Regions from separate parts of the Streptomyces sp. NPDC046335 genome, predicted to be linked through region 2. Evidence: riboswitches for the same ligand, from Rfam matches in the RefSeq annotation. Region 2 holds a riboswitch; each other region holds the start of a gene.
The links. Region 2 has a riboswitch for cobalamin ahead of ACZ6JY_RS20455 (ribonucleoside-diphosphate reductase subunit alpha). Riboswitches for the same ligand answer to the same signal wherever they lie in the genome.
Positions count from the first base shown of each region.

Region 1: another riboswitch for cobalamin. It lies ahead of ACZ6JY_RS10475 (energy-coupling factor ABC transporter permease); the one in region 2 lies ahead of ACZ6JY_RS20455 (ribonucleoside-diphosphate reductase subunit alpha).
Region 3: another riboswitch for cobalamin. It lies ahead of ACZ6JY_RS36350 (GHMP family kinase ATP-binding protein); the one in region 2 lies ahead of ACZ6JY_RS20455 (ribonucleoside-diphosphate reductase subunit alpha).

Region 1 covers NZ_JBVJFF010000004.1:211,214-216,598, forward strand. The annotation lists gene ACZ6JY_RS10450 (TIGR03557 family F420-dependent LLM class oxidoreductase) at 1-507, opposite strand, end outside; gene ACZ6JY_RS10455 (GNAT family N-acetyltransferase) at 639-1,241, opposite strand; gene ACZ6JY_RS10460 (CsbD family protein) at 1,409-1,582, opposite strand; gene ACZ6JY_RS10465 (FUSC family protein) at 1,756-2,958, shown strand; gene ACZ6JY_RS10470 (SDR family oxidoreductase) at 3,106-4,032, shown strand; cobalamin riboswitch at 4,090-4,273, shown strand; gene ACZ6JY_RS10475 (energy-coupling factor ABC transporter permease) at 4,304-5,029, shown strand; gene ACZ6JY_RS10480 (energy-coupling factor ABC transporter substrate-binding protein) at 5,029-5,385, shown strand, end outside.
Region 2 covers NZ_JBVJFF010000008.1:58,419-63,803, reverse strand. The annotation lists gene ACZ6JY_RS20465 (bifunctional albaflavenone monooxygenase/terpene synthase) at 1-65, shown strand, start outside; gene ACZ6JY_RS20460 (ribonucleotide-diphosphate reductase subunit beta) at 133-1,155, opposite strand; gene ACZ6JY_RS20455 (ribonucleoside-diphosphate reductase subunit alpha) at 1,155-3,566, opposite strand; cobalamin riboswitch at 3,695-3,817, opposite strand; gene mctP (monocarboxylate uptake permease MctP) at 3,951-5,385, opposite strand, start outside.
Region 3 covers NZ_JBVJFF010000019.1:99,985-105,369, forward strand. The annotation lists partial or broken gene ACZ6JY_RS36340 ((2Fe-2S) ferredoxin domain-containing protein) at 1-122, opposite strand, end outside; gene ACZ6JY_RS36345 (ferric reductase-like transmembrane domain-containing protein) at 413-1,402, opposite strand; cobalamin riboswitch at 1,613-1,856, shown strand; gene ACZ6JY_RS36350 (GHMP family kinase ATP-binding protein) at 2,189-2,848, shown strand; gene ACZ6JY_RS36355 (cysteine synthase family protein) at 2,845-3,867, shown strand; gene ACZ6JY_RS36360 (ATP-grasp domain-containing protein) at 3,864-5,102, shown strand; gene ACZ6JY_RS36365 (MDR family MFS transporter) at 5,095-5,385, shown strand, end outside.

The DNA of each region.
Region 1 (5,385 bases), on a different contig from region 2:
CGCGATCAGGGGCAGCTCCTCGGGGAGGTCGAAGACGCGGGCGTCCTCAAGGCGCAGGTGCTTGCCCTCGTACGACCGGTAGCCCCCGCTCCAAAGCAGCCGGATGATCTCCAGGGCCTCCCTGAACATCTCGTGCCGGGTGCGGACGGTGTCGGGGAAGCCGCGGCCGACCACATGCTCGTTCAGCCGCTCGCCCGAGCCGACGCCCAGCACGAAGCGGCCGTCCGAGACGAGGGCGAGGGTGGCGGCGGCCTGCGCGATGATCGCCGGGTGGTAGCGCACGGTCGGGCAGGTCACTCCCGTCGCCAGCTGGATGCGCGAGGTCTTGGCGGCGATGGTGCCGAGCACGGTCCAGGCGAACGGCGAGTGGCCCTGGTTGTCGAGCCACGGGTGGTAGTGATCGCTGATCTCGACGAAATCGAAGCCGGCTTCCTCGGCGAGAACCGCCTGCCGAACCAGTTCCTTGGGGCCGAATGCCTCGGCGGCCAGCTTGTAACCGATCTGCATTGCTTGCTCCTCGTTTCCTCGTGCGACGGCACCGTTTTCGTCCGCACCGAGGTACCCGGCGATTTCGACGCTTAACGCGCGCCTGTTCTCCCCATTCTTTTCATCCGGTCAGGTGCGCCGCATCCCGAGATTTACGCCGCGATACGGGGTTCACGCCGCATGGCCCACAGGACCGGACCGCCTCCGGGCAGCCGCGTCTCTTCCTGCACGGAAAAGCCGAAGTGCTCGTAGAAAGGCAGATTGGACGGCTTGGAGGACTCCAGGCGGACGGGCAGACCCGCCGCGTCGGCCTGGGCGAGTCCTGACCGCAGCAGGTTCGCCCCGTGCCCCTGACCGCGGGCGGCCGGATCGGCGCCGACGACGGCCAGGTACCAGTGTTCTTCCTCCGGCGTGTGCTCGGCGGCGGCCATGGCGGCGTCACGGAACAGTTCGGCGCGCTCGCCCAGGATGACCTGGAGCTCCTGGACCGTCTCCGCGTCGGGCACGGCCTTGGCCCGGCCCTCCGGCGGCACCCAGAAGGCGGCTGCGGCGCCGGTGCGCTCGCAGACGCCGTGGTGGACGTACTGCCTGGTGAAGAGCGTGGCGAAGTACCGCCCGAGGCCCGCGTTGCGCGAGGCGGCGTCGGGGAAGAACCAGCGCATCATCGGGTCGTCGTCGAAGGCGTCGGCGAGGACGCGGCTGATGAGCGGGGCGTCGTCGATCGTGGCCTGCTGTGGGCTGTTCGATATCGGCATACGGGCATTCTGCACCGCTGATGATCTTGGCTCGGGGCGGGGGTGGCCGGGAGCGCACGCGCGCGGCGGGCTTCCCGCGCGGCACGCGACGGGGCGCGGCGCCCCCCTCACATTAAAGACGGGCGCCCCCTCGCATAAAGGGGGCGCCCGCCATGATGTGCCGCCGGTCAGTGCTTGCCGGTGTCCTTGATCTTTTCCTTGGCCTGACGGGCGTCACCCTTGGCCTGTTCGGCACGGCCCTTGGCGGTGAGGCGTTCATTGCCCACGGCGCGTCCTGCGGCCTCCTTGACCTTGCCGCTGATCTGCTCGGTCTTCGCCTGGTTCTTCTCGTTGGCGGCCATGTCGCTCACCCTCCGATGGTTCGGGATTGTGTGCTGCGTATACGCGTGGCCGCCCATGGACGATGTAAACGTGCCTCACCGAGAGAATTCGGCGGCCGGGATTTCCGCGTGTCACACCGGTCCGGCTGGGAACCCCGCATGCGGGAACAGTGCGGAACGGATCGGAGCGGGGCATGGCCGGCGAGGACGAGGGGCAGCGGACGCCGGGTGCTGTCCGGCGCTGGTCCGGCCGGGCGCGGGACTGGTGGCAGCGGGCCCTGGCGACACCCGGCTACGAGCGTCACACCCTGCTGCTCATCTTCAAGAGCACGCTGGCCGCGACCCTGGCCTGGTTCATCTCCTACGACGTGCTGCACACGACGTCACCCGCCTTCGCGCCGTTCTCCGCGGTGCTGATCATGCAGGTGACGGTCTATCAGTCGCTGCTGCAATCGCTGCGCTACCTGGCGGCCGTGGCGGTCGGCGTGGCCATGGTGGCGGCCCTGGGATTCATGATCGGATCGGACCTCCTGACGTTCGTGCTCGTGGCGGTCGTCGGCCTGACCATCGGGCGCTGGCCCGCGCTCGGCTCCCAGGGCTCCCAGGTCGCCACCGGAGCGTTCTTCGCCTTCTCCGTCTACGCCCTCGCCTCCACCGGCAGCGAGAAGATCACCCAGCTGGGGCAGATCGTCCTCCTCGTCCTGATCGGCTGCGGCATCGGCGTCATCGTCAACCTCACGGTCGCCCCGCCGATGCGGCACAGCAGCGCGGAATCCGGCCTCCGCACGCTCTCCGCCGCCCTCGGCGACCTGGTGAGCGACATGTATCCCGTACTGCGCGAGAACGAGATCGACGCCGACCACTGTGCCCATTGGCACAGCAGGGCGGAGCAGACCGGCGGCATGATCACACAGGCGCGCGACGGTTTCCGTACGGCCGAGGAGAGCCTCTACTACAACCCCCGGCTGCTGTTGCGCAGGAAGCGGGGCGGCCATGTCTCGTTCGAGGGCTACGGCGCGGTCCTCGAAGCCCTGGTGCGCGCGCTCTACCAGGTCTCGTCGCTGACCCGCAGCCTCGACCAGTGGACCGAGCAGGAGGAGGGCAGGCTCGACGACGGCGCGTTCTTCGGCAGCTACGCCGACTTCCTCGAAAGCATCTCGAAGATCACCGACGTGCTCGCCGAACTCGACGAGAACTCCCTGGCCGAGCAGGCCCGGCACCTCGGCGAACTGGCCGACGACGCCCAGGGCCGCGCCCGCGCGGTGACCGAGCAGGCGGCCCGCTCCGGCCTGCCGCTGGCCGACCCGGCCCGCCCGTACGGAGTCCTCGTCGTCGAGGCGAACCGCCTCATGGAGGAGTTCCAGCACACCTGCGACGTGCTCAAGGACACGTGCTGACCTCCGGCCCGTGGTGGCCCCAGGACCCTCCGAGAGCCGTTCGCACCGTTTGTGCCCCGGGGGACACGGGCACCCGACCCGGGTCACCGATCTTGGGCGGCACGCGGCACCGGCCGCCCATGCCCGACTTCCGCAGGAGGCCTCCCCATGCAAGAGGGCCAGCACGACGCCCGCACGAGCGACCACGGCACGCCGCAGGTCACGTCCGAGCCGACGCCTCCGTTCCCGGGGGACAAGCACGGCCCGCCGCCCGGCGTCGAGGCCGACATGTCCCCGCGGCCCCGCTACGAGGCACCGCGGTACAAGGCCGCCGACAAGCTGCTCGGCAAGGTCGCGCTGATCACCGGCGGCGACTCCGGGATCGGCCGGGCCGTCTCCTGGCTCTACGCGCGCGAAGGGGCCGACGTCGCCATCGTCCACCTGCCCGAGGAGCAGCAGGACGCCGAAGAGACCCGGCGGCTCGTCGAGAAGGCCGGACGCACCTGTCTGCTGCTGCCCGGCGACGTGAGCGACGCCGACTTCTGCCGCGACGCCGTGGCACGCACCGTGGCGGAGTTCGGCACGCTGAACATCCTGGTGAACAACGCCGCCTACCTGAACAGCAAGCTGGAGCTCGAGCAGCTCAACGCCGAGGACTGGGACCGCACGTTCAAGACGAACGTGTACGCCTACTTCCACCTGGTCATGGCGAGCCTGCCGCACCTGGACGCGGGCGACGCGATCATCGCCACGGCCACGGAGGAAGCCCTGAAGGGCAGCACCACGATGATCGACTACGCGGCTTCGAAGGCGGCCCTGATCACCTTCACCAAGTCGATCGCGCCCCACCTCGCCAAGCGGGGCGTCCGCGCCAACGTCGTCGCCCCCGGACCCGTGTGGACGGTCCTCAACACGGCCGACCCGCACATGCCCAAGGACGGCCTCTCCCAGGTCGGCAGCGAGACCCCGCTCGGCCGTCCCGCCCAGCCGGAGGAGCTGGCGCCCGCCTACGTCTACCTGGCCTCCGACGCGGACTCCAGCTTCACCGTGGGCGAGGTCCTCGCCGTGACGGGCGGTGAGACCGACACGCGCTGACCGCGGCCCGACACCGCGATGACCTGCGGGCGAGTTGTCATGCCTCCGGCTCTCGCACTACTGTCACCACGCCTTGGTGCTCGGGAAATCCGGTGTGATGCCGGTGCGGCCCTCGCCACTGTGATCGGGATGTCCGGCTCCAGCCCTCGCGGCAGCCACTGGGCGCACACGCGCCCGGGAAGGCGGAGTTCGGGCGGTACTACCCGTCAGCCAGGAGACCGGCCAAGGCACGTCGTCCATCCACGAGGTGCTGGAGAGGGTCTGCTGAGCCATGCACATTGCCGAGGGTTTCCTCCCGCCGGCGCACGCCATCGCCTGGGGCGTAGCGTCCGCGCCGTTCGTCGTCCACGGAGTCCGCTCCCTTACGCGTGAGGTCAAGGAGCACCCCGAGAGCACCCTGCTCCTGGGTGCGTCCGGAGCCTTCACCTTCGTCCTGTCCGCACTGAAGATCCCGTCGGTCACCGGAAGTTGCTCGCACCCGACGGGCACCGGCCTCGGCGCGATCCTGTTCCGCCCGCCGATCATGGCGGTGCTCGGCACGATCACGCTGCTGTTCCAGGCGCTGCTGCTCGCCCACGGCGGGCTCACCACGCTCGGCGCCAACGTCTTCTCCATGGCGATCGTCGGGCCCTGGGCCGGATACGCCGTCTACCGGCTCCTGAAGCGGTACGACGTGCCGCTCATGGTGGCGGTGTTCTTCGGCGCGTTCGTCGCCGACCTGTCCACGTACTGCGTCACCAGCGTCCAGCTCGCCCTCGCTTTCCCCGACCCCGGCAGCGGATTCATCGGCGCCCTGGGCAAGTTCGGCGGCATCTTCGCCGTCACCCAGATCCCGCTGGCGGTCAGCGAGGGACTGCTCACCGTCCTCGTGATGCGGCTCCTCGTGCAGTCCAGCAAGGGAGAGCTCACACGGCTCGGCGTACTGCTCCAGCGCAAGCGGACGGCCAAGGCCACCGACACGGACAACACCAGGACCGAGACGGGGGCCAGCGCCTGATGAGCCGGAACGCGAAGATAAACACCCTGCTGATCGTCATCGTCGCCGCCCTCGCGGTCCTGCCGCTCGTGCTGGGACTCGGCGACCACAAGAAGGAGCCGTTCGCGGGCGCCGACGCCCAGGCCGAGACGGCGATCACCGAGATCGACCCCGACTACGAGCCCTGGTTCTCCCCGCTGTACGAACCGCCGTCCGGCGAGGTCGAGTCGGCGCTCTTCGCCCTTCAGGCGGCGCTCGGCGCAGGCGTCCTCGCGTACTACTTCGGGCTGCGCAGGGGGCGCCGCCAGGGCGCGGAGCGCGAGCGGGTGCGGGACGGCCACGCCGAGCCGCCCGGCGACGCGGCGGACAGCCGCAAC
Region 2 (5,385 bases):
CGGACACCCGCGTCGGCATCACCCTGCACCCCAAGAAGCTCCTCATGCGGGTGCGGTCCCGCTGAACCGGCGGGTGTGCCCGCCCCACCCCCGTGACGGGGGCGGGCACACCCGGACCGGTCCGCGCAGGCGTCAGAACTCGTCGTCGAAGGAGACCGAACCCTCCACCGCGACCTGGTACGCCGAGGGCCGCCGCTCGAAGAAGTTGGTCAGCTCCTGCACGCCCTGGAGCTCCATGAAGGAGAACGGGTTCGACGAGCCGTAGACCGGCGCGAAGCCCAGCCGCTGGAGCCGCTGGTCGGCGACGCACTGGAGGTACTCGCGCATCGAGTCGGTGTTCATGCCCGGCAGGCCGTCGCCGCACAGATCACGGGCGAACTGAAGCTCGGCCTCCACGGCCTCCTTGAGCATGTCCGTGACCTGCGTCTGCAACGCGTCGTCGAACAGCTCCGGCTCCTCCTTGCGGACCGTGTCCACCACGTCGAAGGCGAAGCTCATGTGCATCGTCTCGTCGCGGAACACCCAGTTCGTGCCGGTCGCGAGGCCGTGCAGCAGACCGCGGCTGCGGAACCAGTAGACGTACGCGAAGGCACCGTAGAAGAAGAGGCCCTCGATGCACGCGGCGAAGCAGATGAGGTTGAGCAGGAAGCGGCGGCGGTCGGCCTTGGACTCAAGGCGGTCCATCTTCTCGACCGAGTCCATCCACTTGAAGCAGAACTCCGCCTTCTCGCGGATGGAGGGGATCTCCTCCACCGCGTCGAAGGCCGCCGCGCGGTCCTCAGGGTCGGGCAGATAGGTGTCGAGCAGCGTCAGATAGAACTGGACGTGCACGGCCTCCTCGAAGAGCTGACGGCTCAGGTACAGCCGCGCCTCGGGGGAGTTGATGTGCTTGTAGAGCGTGAGCACCAGGTTGTTCGAGACGATCGAGTCACCGGTCGCGAAGAACGCGACGAGGCGGCCGATCATGTGCTGTTCGCCGGGCGAGAGCTTCGCGAGGTCGGTGACGTCGGAGTGGAGGTCGACCTCCTCCACGGTCCAGGTGTTCTTGATCGCGTCCCGGTAGCGCTCGTAGAAGTCCGGGTAGCGCATGGGGCGCAGGGTCAGCTCGAAGCCCGGGTCGAGGAGGTTCTTCGTGCTGTTGGTCGTGGTGCTCATTACTGGCAGGCCTCGCAGGACTCGGGGTTTTCCAGGGAGCAGGCGACGGCGTCTTCGGCCGTGACCTGCGCGGGTACGGGGGCGGGGGCGGCGGTGGTCGCGCCGGAGCCGGCCGCGCGGGCGATGCGGGTGGCGGGGCGCGAGCGCAGGTAGTACGTGGTCTTCAGGCCCTGCTGCCAGGCATAGGCGTACATCGAGGAGAGCTTGCCGATGGTCGGCGTCTCCAGGAACAGGTTCAGGGACTGCGCCTGGTCGAGGAACGGCGTGCGCGCGGCGGCCATGTCGATGAGGCCGCGCTGCGGGATCTCCCACGCCGTGCGGTACAGCGCGCGCACGTCCTCGGGGATCCAGCCGAAGCCCTGCACGGAGCCGCTGGCCTCGCGCAGCGCCTCGCGGGTCTGCGCGTCCCAGACGCCGAGCCGCTTCAGCTCCTTCACCAGGTAGGCGTTGACCTGGAGGAACTCACCGCTGAGCGTCTCGCGCTTGAAGAGGTTGGAGACCTGCGGCTCGATGCACTCGTAGACGCCCGCGATGGAGGCGATGGTGGCGGTCGGCGCGATGGCCAGCAGCAGGGAGTTGCGCATGCCGGTGGTGGCGATGCGCGCCCGCAGGGCCGCCCACCGCTCCGGCCAGGTCAGCTCGGCACCGTAGTGGTCGGGGTGCAGGACGCCGCGCGCGGTGCGGGTCTTCTCCCAGGCGGGGTGCGGGCCGTTCCGTTCGGCGAGGTCCGCGGAGGCCTCGTACGCGGCCAGCATGATCCGCTCGGCGATCCGGGTGGAAAGGGCGCGCGCATCGGGGGAGTCGAACGGCAGCTTGAGCTGGAAGAAGACGTCCTGGAGGCCCATCGCGCCGAGGCCCACCGGGCGCCACTTGGCGTTGGAGCGCCCGGCCTGCTCGGTCGGGTAGAAGTTGATGTCGACGACGCGGTCGAGGAAGGTGACGGCCGTACGGACGGTCGCGTCGAGCCGCTCCCAGTCGATGTCACCGGCGGCCGTGTCCACGAACGCGCCGAGGTTGACCGAGCCGAGGTTGCAGACGGCCGTCTCGCCGTCGTCCGTGACCTCCAGGATCTCCGTGCAGAGGTTGGAGGAGTGCACGGTGTGACCGGGCTCCGCCGTCTGGTTGGCGGTGCGGTTGGCGGCGTCCTTGAACGTCATCCAGCCGTTGCCGGTCTGCGCGAGGGTGCGCATCATGCGGCCGTACAGCTCACGGGCAGGGATGGTCTTCTTCGCGAGCCCGGCGGCCTCCGCCCCGCGGTAGGCGGCGTCGAACTCCTCGCCCCACAGGTCGACGAGGTCGGGCACGTCGGCGGGGGAGAACAGCGACCAGTCCTGGTCGGCGGCGACCCGGCGCATGAACTCGTCCGGGATCCAGTGCGCGAGGTTGAGGTTGTGCGTGCGGCGCGCGTCCTCACCGGTGTTGTCCCGCAGCTCGAGGAACTCCTCGATGTCGGAGTGCCAGGTCTCCAGGTAGACCGCGGCGGCGCCCTTGCGCCGGCCGCCCTGGTTCACGGCGGCGACCGAGGCGTCCAGGGTCTTCAGGAACGGCACGATGCCGTTGGAGTGCCCGTTCGTGCCGCGGATCAGCGAACCCCGGGAACGGATGCGGGAGTACGAGAGTCCGATGCCGCCCGCGTGCTTGGAGAGCCGCGCGACCTGGTGGTAGCGGTCGTATATCGAGTCCAGCTCGTCCAGCGGGGAGTCGAGGAGGTAGCAGGAGGACATCTGCGGGTGGCGGGTGCCGGAGTTGAAGAGCGTCGGTGACGACGGCAGGTAGTCCAGGCGGCTCATCAGGCCGTACAGCGCGGCGACCTCGTCCACCGCGCGGACGCCCTCGTCCTCCGCGAGGCCGCTCGCGACGCGCAGCATGAAGTGCTGCGGGGTCTCGATGACCTGGCGGGTGATGGGGTGGCGCAGCAGATAGCGGCTGTGCAGGGTGCGCAGGCCGAAGTAGCCGAACCGGAAGTCGGCGCCGTCCGCGAGAGCCGCGTCCACCAGCGCGTCGAGCCGGGCCGCGTGCTCCGTCACGAACGATGCCGTGCGGTCGGCGATCAGACCCTCGCGGTGGCCCACCGCGACGGAGTCGGTGAAGGAGCGCACGCCCTGCGTCGCCGCTTCCTCGCGGATGCCGATCGAGAGCAGCCTGGCCGCGAGCTTCGAGTACTCCGGATCCTCGGAGATGAGCCCCGCGGCGGCCTCGGTGGCGAGCTCCCGCAGCTCCGCCTCGTCGGCGCGGGCCGAGCGGCCCCGCAGCGCGGCGGCGGCGACCCGGCCGGGGTCGGCGTCGGGGAGGTCGGCGGTGAGGTCGGTCAGGGTGCGCAGCAGCGCGGTTCCCGGGCCGTCGGTTCCTTCGCCGCCCTCGGCGGTCGGCGGCTTCGTCGCTGACGCTGGTTCGGCAGGCGCGATGGTCACGTGGGGCACTCCCTCGCTCGGCTCTGGGCCAGGGGAGGGAAGGCGCACGGGCAGCACGCGCGCAGGGCGGTGCACCGCGTCCACCGGCCCACTCCGCGAGGCCCGGACGGTCGGCACCCGGGCCGGACGGCACGGGTGCGCTGCCGGCAGGTCTTCGGACTCCGCGTACGCCAAATAGGTACACGTACACCGTTGCGGGACAGTTCCGGACTTGCACCGGATTCCCCTGCGGCGACAGCGAGCATGAGCATACATCTTGTGCTGGCTCGCCGAAGCGGGCCCACATCTTGTGTCGGTACGCGGAGATGACGCAGGGCCGCCGGTTTCCCGGCGGCCCTGCGTCATCTCCGGAGAGGGCCCCTGGGGCCCTTGCGAGGGGTGTGGTCAGTGGGCGGCGCCCGCGGTGGCCGGGGGCAGTTCCTCGACGACGCCGGGGTCTCCCGCGTCCGCGGTGTAGTCACCGGGCGAGGTCTCGTCGATGCCGTCGGGGGCCTTCATGGCCCTCAGGACGAAGGTGAGGACCACCGTCACGACGACGTTCAGGACGAACGCGGTGAGGCCGATGTAACCGATCTCGCCGATGCCGGGGATCTCGTCGGAGGAGCCGCCGAAGTGCTTCTGCGAGGGCGAGGCGACGCCGTACGCGGCCAGGGTGCCGTAGAGCATGCCGACCGCCCATCCGGCCAGCAGCGCCCAGCGGTGGAACCAGCGCGTGAACAGGCCGCCGACCAGCGCGGGCATGGTCTGGAGGATCCAGATGCCGCCCAGGAGCTGGAAGTTGATCGCGACGGTCTTGTCCATGGTGAGGACGAAGGCGAGCGCGCCGACCTTCACCAGGAGCGAGACCAGCTTGGAGACCTTGGTCTCCTGCGCGGGTGTCGCGTCCGGCCTGATGAAGTCCTTGTAGATGTTGCGGGTGAAAAGGTTCGCGGCGGCGATCGACATGATGGCGGCGGGGACGAGCGCGCCGATGCCGATCGCGGCGAAGGCGACGCCCGTGAACCAGTCGGGGAACATGTTCTCGAAGAGCTGCGGGATCGCGAGCTGTCCGTTCTCCACCTTGACCCCGGCCGCGATCGCCATGAAGCCGAGCAGCGCGAGCAGGCCGAGCATCAGCGAGTACAGCGGCAGGATCGTGGTGTTGCGGCGGATCACGTTGCGGCTCTTGGAGGAGAGCGTCGCCGTGATCGAGTGCGGGTACATGAAGAGCGCGAGCGCGGAGCCGAGCGCCAGCGTCGCGTACGTCCACTGCCCGGTCTGAGCCGGAGCCAGGCCCGCGACGGGCTTGCCCGCGGCGTCGTTGGCGGCGGAGAACTTGGCGTCGGCCGCCCGGAAGATCTCGTCGAACCCGCCCAGCTTGATCGGGATGTAGATGATCGCCACGGCGATGACGAGGTAGATCAGGCCGTCCTTCACGAACGCGATCAGGGCGGGGGCGCGCAGACCCGAGGAGTACGTGTACGCCGCGAGCACCGCGAAGGCGATCAGGAGCGGCAGGTCCTTGATGAACCAGTTGGTGTCGGGGCCGCCGCCGACGCCCATGACGTCAAGGACGGCCTGGATGCCCACGAGTTGGAGCGCGATGTACGGCATCGTGGCGAGGATGCCGGTGACCGCGACCGCCAGGGAGAGCCCCTTGGAGCCGAAGCGGCCGCGCACGAAGTCCGAGGTCGTCACATAGCCGTGCTTGTGCGAGACCGACCAGAGCCGCGGCAGGAAGGTGAAGATCAGCGGGTAGACGAGGATCGTGTAGGGCACCGCGAAGAAGCCGGCCGCGCCCGCCGCGTAGATCGCCGCGGGCACGGCGACGAAGGTGTAC
Region 3 (5,385 bases), on a different contig from region 2:
GCCGCACGACAACCACGCCTGCCTGGTCACACGCGTCCAGGCAGGCGGAGATGCGTACGGGCGCCTCCCCACGCAAACGCGCGGCCTGCGCGGTCCCGGCACGCGACGACCCGGCACGGCAGCCGCCCACTCACCTACCCACCCACCAGTTGCGCAGTCACCTCAGTGCCCTACGCCTCACCGTCCGTTGTGTCGGACACGCCGAAACGCTCCCTCTCCGGGGAGATCCGCCCCGGGGCTCCGTCGAGGGGGCGGCGGCGTGGGGCTCCTGGCTCTCGGGGCGCAGCTCCTCCCGGCCTTACCGTCCCTCGTGGGGCAAGTGGCCCGTTCGGGATCCGCTCACCGGTCACAGTGGCGGGACTCTCCCTCGCTCGGGTGCCCGTGTCGGTCTGGTCCGGATGGCGGCCGGGGATCACTCGGGCTCGTGTGCATGCGGACTCGTCGTGGGTGGCTCGTCCGGGCGTTCCCGGCCACCGTCATGGCCGGACGCCACCACGAGGACGAGACCCACCACGACGGCCCCGGCAGCCACCCGGCCAACGACCCGCACCGTCCAGCTCGGAAGCGACACGCCCGCCCGCCGCGTCGGTGCGCCCAGTCGCTCGGCCCGCCGGGCGGGCCGCAGCAACCGGGCCAGCAGTAGCGCCGCGACCGGGAGTTGCAGCAGCCACAGCACGGTACGCGGCCACTCGCCGTACCAGACGTTCGTGCCGTACAGCAGGGTGTGCCACACGCTCAGCACGTAGACGACGATGACGAAGCGGTGCAGCCGACGCCAGGTGTTCGCGCCGATGCGGTGACGGACGTAGAACAACAGGCCCAGCGGGACGGCCAGATACAGAGCGCCCTGCCCCAGCGGAATGGCGATCCGACCGGTGCCGGAGTCGTACCAGCCGGGCACGAACGTGTCCGCGAACCCCGCCCACAGCCGCCCGGCCCACGCCAACTGGGCCTCGTAGCGCACGAGTTCGGCGGCGAACAGCAGTGCGTGTGCGGACATCAGGGCGATCGTGGTCAGGCTCGTGGTGCGGTGCCAGCGTTCCAGGATCTGCCGGGACACCGGCAGCCGGGCGGGGCGCGGCCCCGAAAGCAGGAGACCGAGCATGACCGTGCCCCAGGCCCACAGCAGGCCCGACCAGCCGAACGCCTGGCTGAGGAGGTACATCCAGTAGGTACCGGCGTCGTCCATGAACGGCATGACCGCGACCGTCGCCGAGTTGCCCGACTCCATGCGGGCGTACAGGAACGCGAAGACGGCCGCCGTGACCAGGACGGCGGCGCCCGCGTCGGGGAGCGCGGCGCGCAGGTCGGCGCGCAGCACGACGCGATCGGGCGGACGCCGCTCACGGGCGGGCGGCGGGGATGTCGTGCCGTCGTCCTCCGGGGTCGTCTCTGGCAGCATCCTGGGCCTTCCGGGCGCGGTACTCCGAGGGGAGGTGCGGGTGACGTCGACGCACCAGTGTGACCGGCGTGGCCGGAAATACGGAGGACACATTCGGCCAGAGTGTTGTCCGGGTCGGCCGAGTCGTCTCAAGGCTCCGATGCCGCCGCCCGGACGATCGCATCCGGACAACTGACGCCGCGCCCCTCCCGCAGCGGCGTGAGCCGCCCTACGCTCATGCCCGCAGTCGGTTCGCGTCTCCTGTCCGACCAGGTATTGGCGGCGCGACGCAAGAGGGAACCCGGTGGGAATCCGGGACTGTCCCGCAGCGGTGAGTGGGAACGAAAGCCGTCATCAGCACTGGCCCGAGTCGGTTCGGGGCCGGGAAGCGACGGCCGGTAGATGCCCGCCGGTGACCGGTGTCCCCGGTGAGCGAGCCCACGAGTCCGAAGACCTGCCACTGCGCCCGTACGTGCTGTGCGGGTGGTGCGCGGTGACCTCGAGGACTGGGTCGGCGGTACGGACGGGATACCCGCGGGGCACGCCCCGCACGGCGCCTCCTCCCCGGTCGCATTCCAGGACGCGGACAGGAGGAGGGGTTCGTGACGGGCCGTACCGTCTCCGGTGTCTGCCACGGCACCCTGGGCGAGCTGTACCAGGGTCCGCTGCGGGCAGGCCCCGATCCGGCCATCGCCGTCGTGTCGTTTCCCGTGGGCCGCCGTTCCCGGGTGACTTTCACCCACGGGACGGATCCGCCGGACCCGCTGCCGCTCGGGGAGAAGTCCGCGATCGCGGGCCCGGCTCTTCGTGGAGCACTTCGGGCTCACGCTGCCACCGGGCCGTTGGAGCGCCCACTCCGACCTTCGGGTGGGCGTGGGGATGGCGAGTTCGACCGCCGACATCGTGGCGACCCTGCGCTGCCTGTTCCGGCTCTTCGCCCTGCCGTATGACGCGGACGTGGTCCTCGGCGTCCTGGCGGCGATCGAACGGGCGGACAGCGTCTTCCTCGACGAGTTCGCCCTGTACCTCAGTGGCCGGCACCGGGTGGTGCGGCGGCTGGGCACGGACATCGGCTTCCACACCGCGTACATCACCGAGCCCGGGACGGTGGACACCGCCGCCGTCACCGACCTGCTGCTGGCGCACTACCGGCGGCACGGGGAGGAGTACGAACGGTGCCTGACCGACTTGCTGAAGGGATTCGTCTCCGGTGATCCGGCCGCGGTCGCACGGGCGGCCACCGCCAGCGCCGCCCTGTCACAGCGGGTGCTGCCCAAGGCGGCATTCGACAGCATGCTCGCCCACCAGGAGCGGTTCGGCGCCGACGGCGTCTTCGTCGCCCACACGGGCTGTCTGATCGGCTATCTCTTCCCCGGCCGCCCCGACGCCGCCCTGAAGTCCGAACTGTCCGCCTTCTTTCATTCGCTCGGCCAGCAGTGTTCCTTCGCCCAAGGAGGCTACGGGTGATCCACCCTCACATCGCCGACGCCCTGAAGGTCCCCGATCTCGTCCGGCTCTGCGACGGCCTCGTCCTGATCCGGTTCGAGTCGATGAAGATCTACTCCGCGCTCGCCGCTGTCCGCCACCTGCTGGAACGGGGCACGATCCGTCCGGGACAGACCCTGGTCGACAGTTCCAGCGGCATCTACGCCTACGCCCTGGCGCTGGCCTGTCACCGCTACGGCATGCGCTGCCACATCGTCGCGTCCACCACCGTGGACATCACCACCCGCGCCCAGCTGGAGATCCTCGGCGCCACCGTGGAACAGGTCCGGCCCTCCGAGAACCTCAAGCTGGACCAGGAGTTACGGGTACGGAGGGTGAAGGAGATCCTGGCCGACCACCCCGCCTGGCACTGGATGCGCCAGTACCACGACGACGTCCACTACCTCGGCTACCACGAGGTCGCCGACCGGATCACCACCGCGTTCCCCGCGACCGCACTGACCGTCGTCGGAGGGGTGGGCTCCGGAGCCTCGACGGGCGGCCTCGTGGAACGCCTGCGCGCCACCGACCCCTCGGTGCGGCTGGTCGGCGTCCAGCCCTTCGGCAGCCTCACCTTCGGCAGCCAGGACCACCACGACCCGGAAGCGATCATCGCCGGCATCGGGTCGTCGATCGTCTTCGACAACGTCCGCCACACCCTCTACGACGCCGTGCACTGGCTGGACTTCACCCACGCCATGTCCGGCACGGTCGCCCTGCTGCGCGACCACGCCGTCTTCGCCGGGCTGTCCACCGGCGCCGGATACCTCACTGCGATGTACGAGGCCCGCCGCCATCCCGACCGGCTGCACCTGGTGATCGGCGCCGACACCGGACACCGCTACGTCGAGCGCGTCTTCGCCCGGCACACCGAAGCCCTGGACCCCGCCGCCCTGAAGCCGGTCGAGATCTCAGCCCCCGAGGAGATGTCCATGCCCTGGTCCAGGATGGCGTGGCGGCGCACCGCCTGCCCAGCCGGCCGGAAGGAGCGAGCCGCATGACCGTCGTCTGCCTCGAATCGCTCACCTTCGGCCTCGGACACCTGGTGCGCGCCGCCGACGCACTCGGCGAGCGGCTCACCCTGCTCACCCGCGACCGCGCCTACTACGCCCACGAGTTGGAGAGGCTTCCGCCGGACGCCCTCGACGTCGTCGTCACCGACACCTTCGACGTGGAAGGGCTCGCGGACCTGCTGCACCGGACGCCTCGGCTGCGCGGCCTGATCAGTTCCACCGACACCTGGACCCTCGCCGGCGCCGAACTCACCGACCGCCTCGGCCTGCCCGGCCTCGACCCGGCCGTACTGCGGCTGACCCGGGACAAGGCGGCCGTACGCAACCGGCTGCACGCTGCCGGGCTGACACGCGGGCGCGCCGTGGAGGCGACCGGGGCGGAACTGAGGGACGTGCTGCTCAAGGAGGCCGGTCTGCCCGCCGTACTGAAGGACACAGCGGGCACCGGCAGTCAGAACGTCTGGCTGGTCCGCGACGAGCCGGAACTGGACGCGGCCCTGGCCGAGGCGGCCGGGCGGCAGTTGAAAGGGCGGCTGTTCGCTGAACCGTACTTCAGCGGACCGGTGTACAGCGCCGAGACCCTCACCTGGGCCGGCCGGACCCGGCTGCTGGGCGTGTCCAGCCGGCTGATGTCACCCGAGCCGTACTTCCGGGAGGAGATCACCGCGTTCCCCGTGGCCTTCCCCGAGGCGCGGCGGGCCGTGCTGGAGCGGTGGCTCGGTGAGGTGCTCGCGGCGATCGGCTACACCGACCGCTTCGCGCACGCGGAGTTCGTCCTGACCACCGGCGGCCCGGAGGTCGTGGAGATCAACCCCCGGATCGGGGGCGCCCTGGTCGGGGTGGGCATGTGCCGGGCGCTCGGAGTCAACGTGTACGAGGCGATGATCGAGGCCGCGCTCGGGCGCCGTCCCCGCCTGATGGACGCGGACCTGCCCGGCGGCCCGGCGGTCGCCTTCGTCCTGGGCTACCCGGCCGCGCCCGGCGTGTTCACGGGCGTCGCCGGTCTGGGGCGGCTGGCGGAGATGCCGGGATCACCGGCCTGGTACCCGGTCAGGTCCGTCGGCGACCCCGTCGAGCACCTGGGCGACAGCCGCGGTTACGCGGGCATCGTCTACGCGGAGGCGGAGACCGCCGAACTGGCCACGCACCACGCCGTGGCCGCCGCCAACGCCGTACGGGTGCTTACCGAGCCGTTCCAGCGGACCGGGGACGCCGGTGGCTGACCACGCACCGGGCGGGAGCGGCCTGCAAGCCGCGCTGTCCACGCTGAACGGTCCGCTGCGTTTCCTGCTGCTCTGCTCGTTCCTCATCCCGCTCGGCAGCTTCATGATCCTGCCGTTCATGGCGGTGTTCCTGCACGAACGGCTCGGAATGGGGCTCGGCACGGTCGGCGCCGTGCTGGCCGTGGCGTCCCTCGTGCAGTTCTCCGGGGGGATCGTGGGCGGCGCCCTGGCGGACGGCTTCGGGCTGCGCCGCACCATGCTGTGGGCGCTGATCATCCGCACG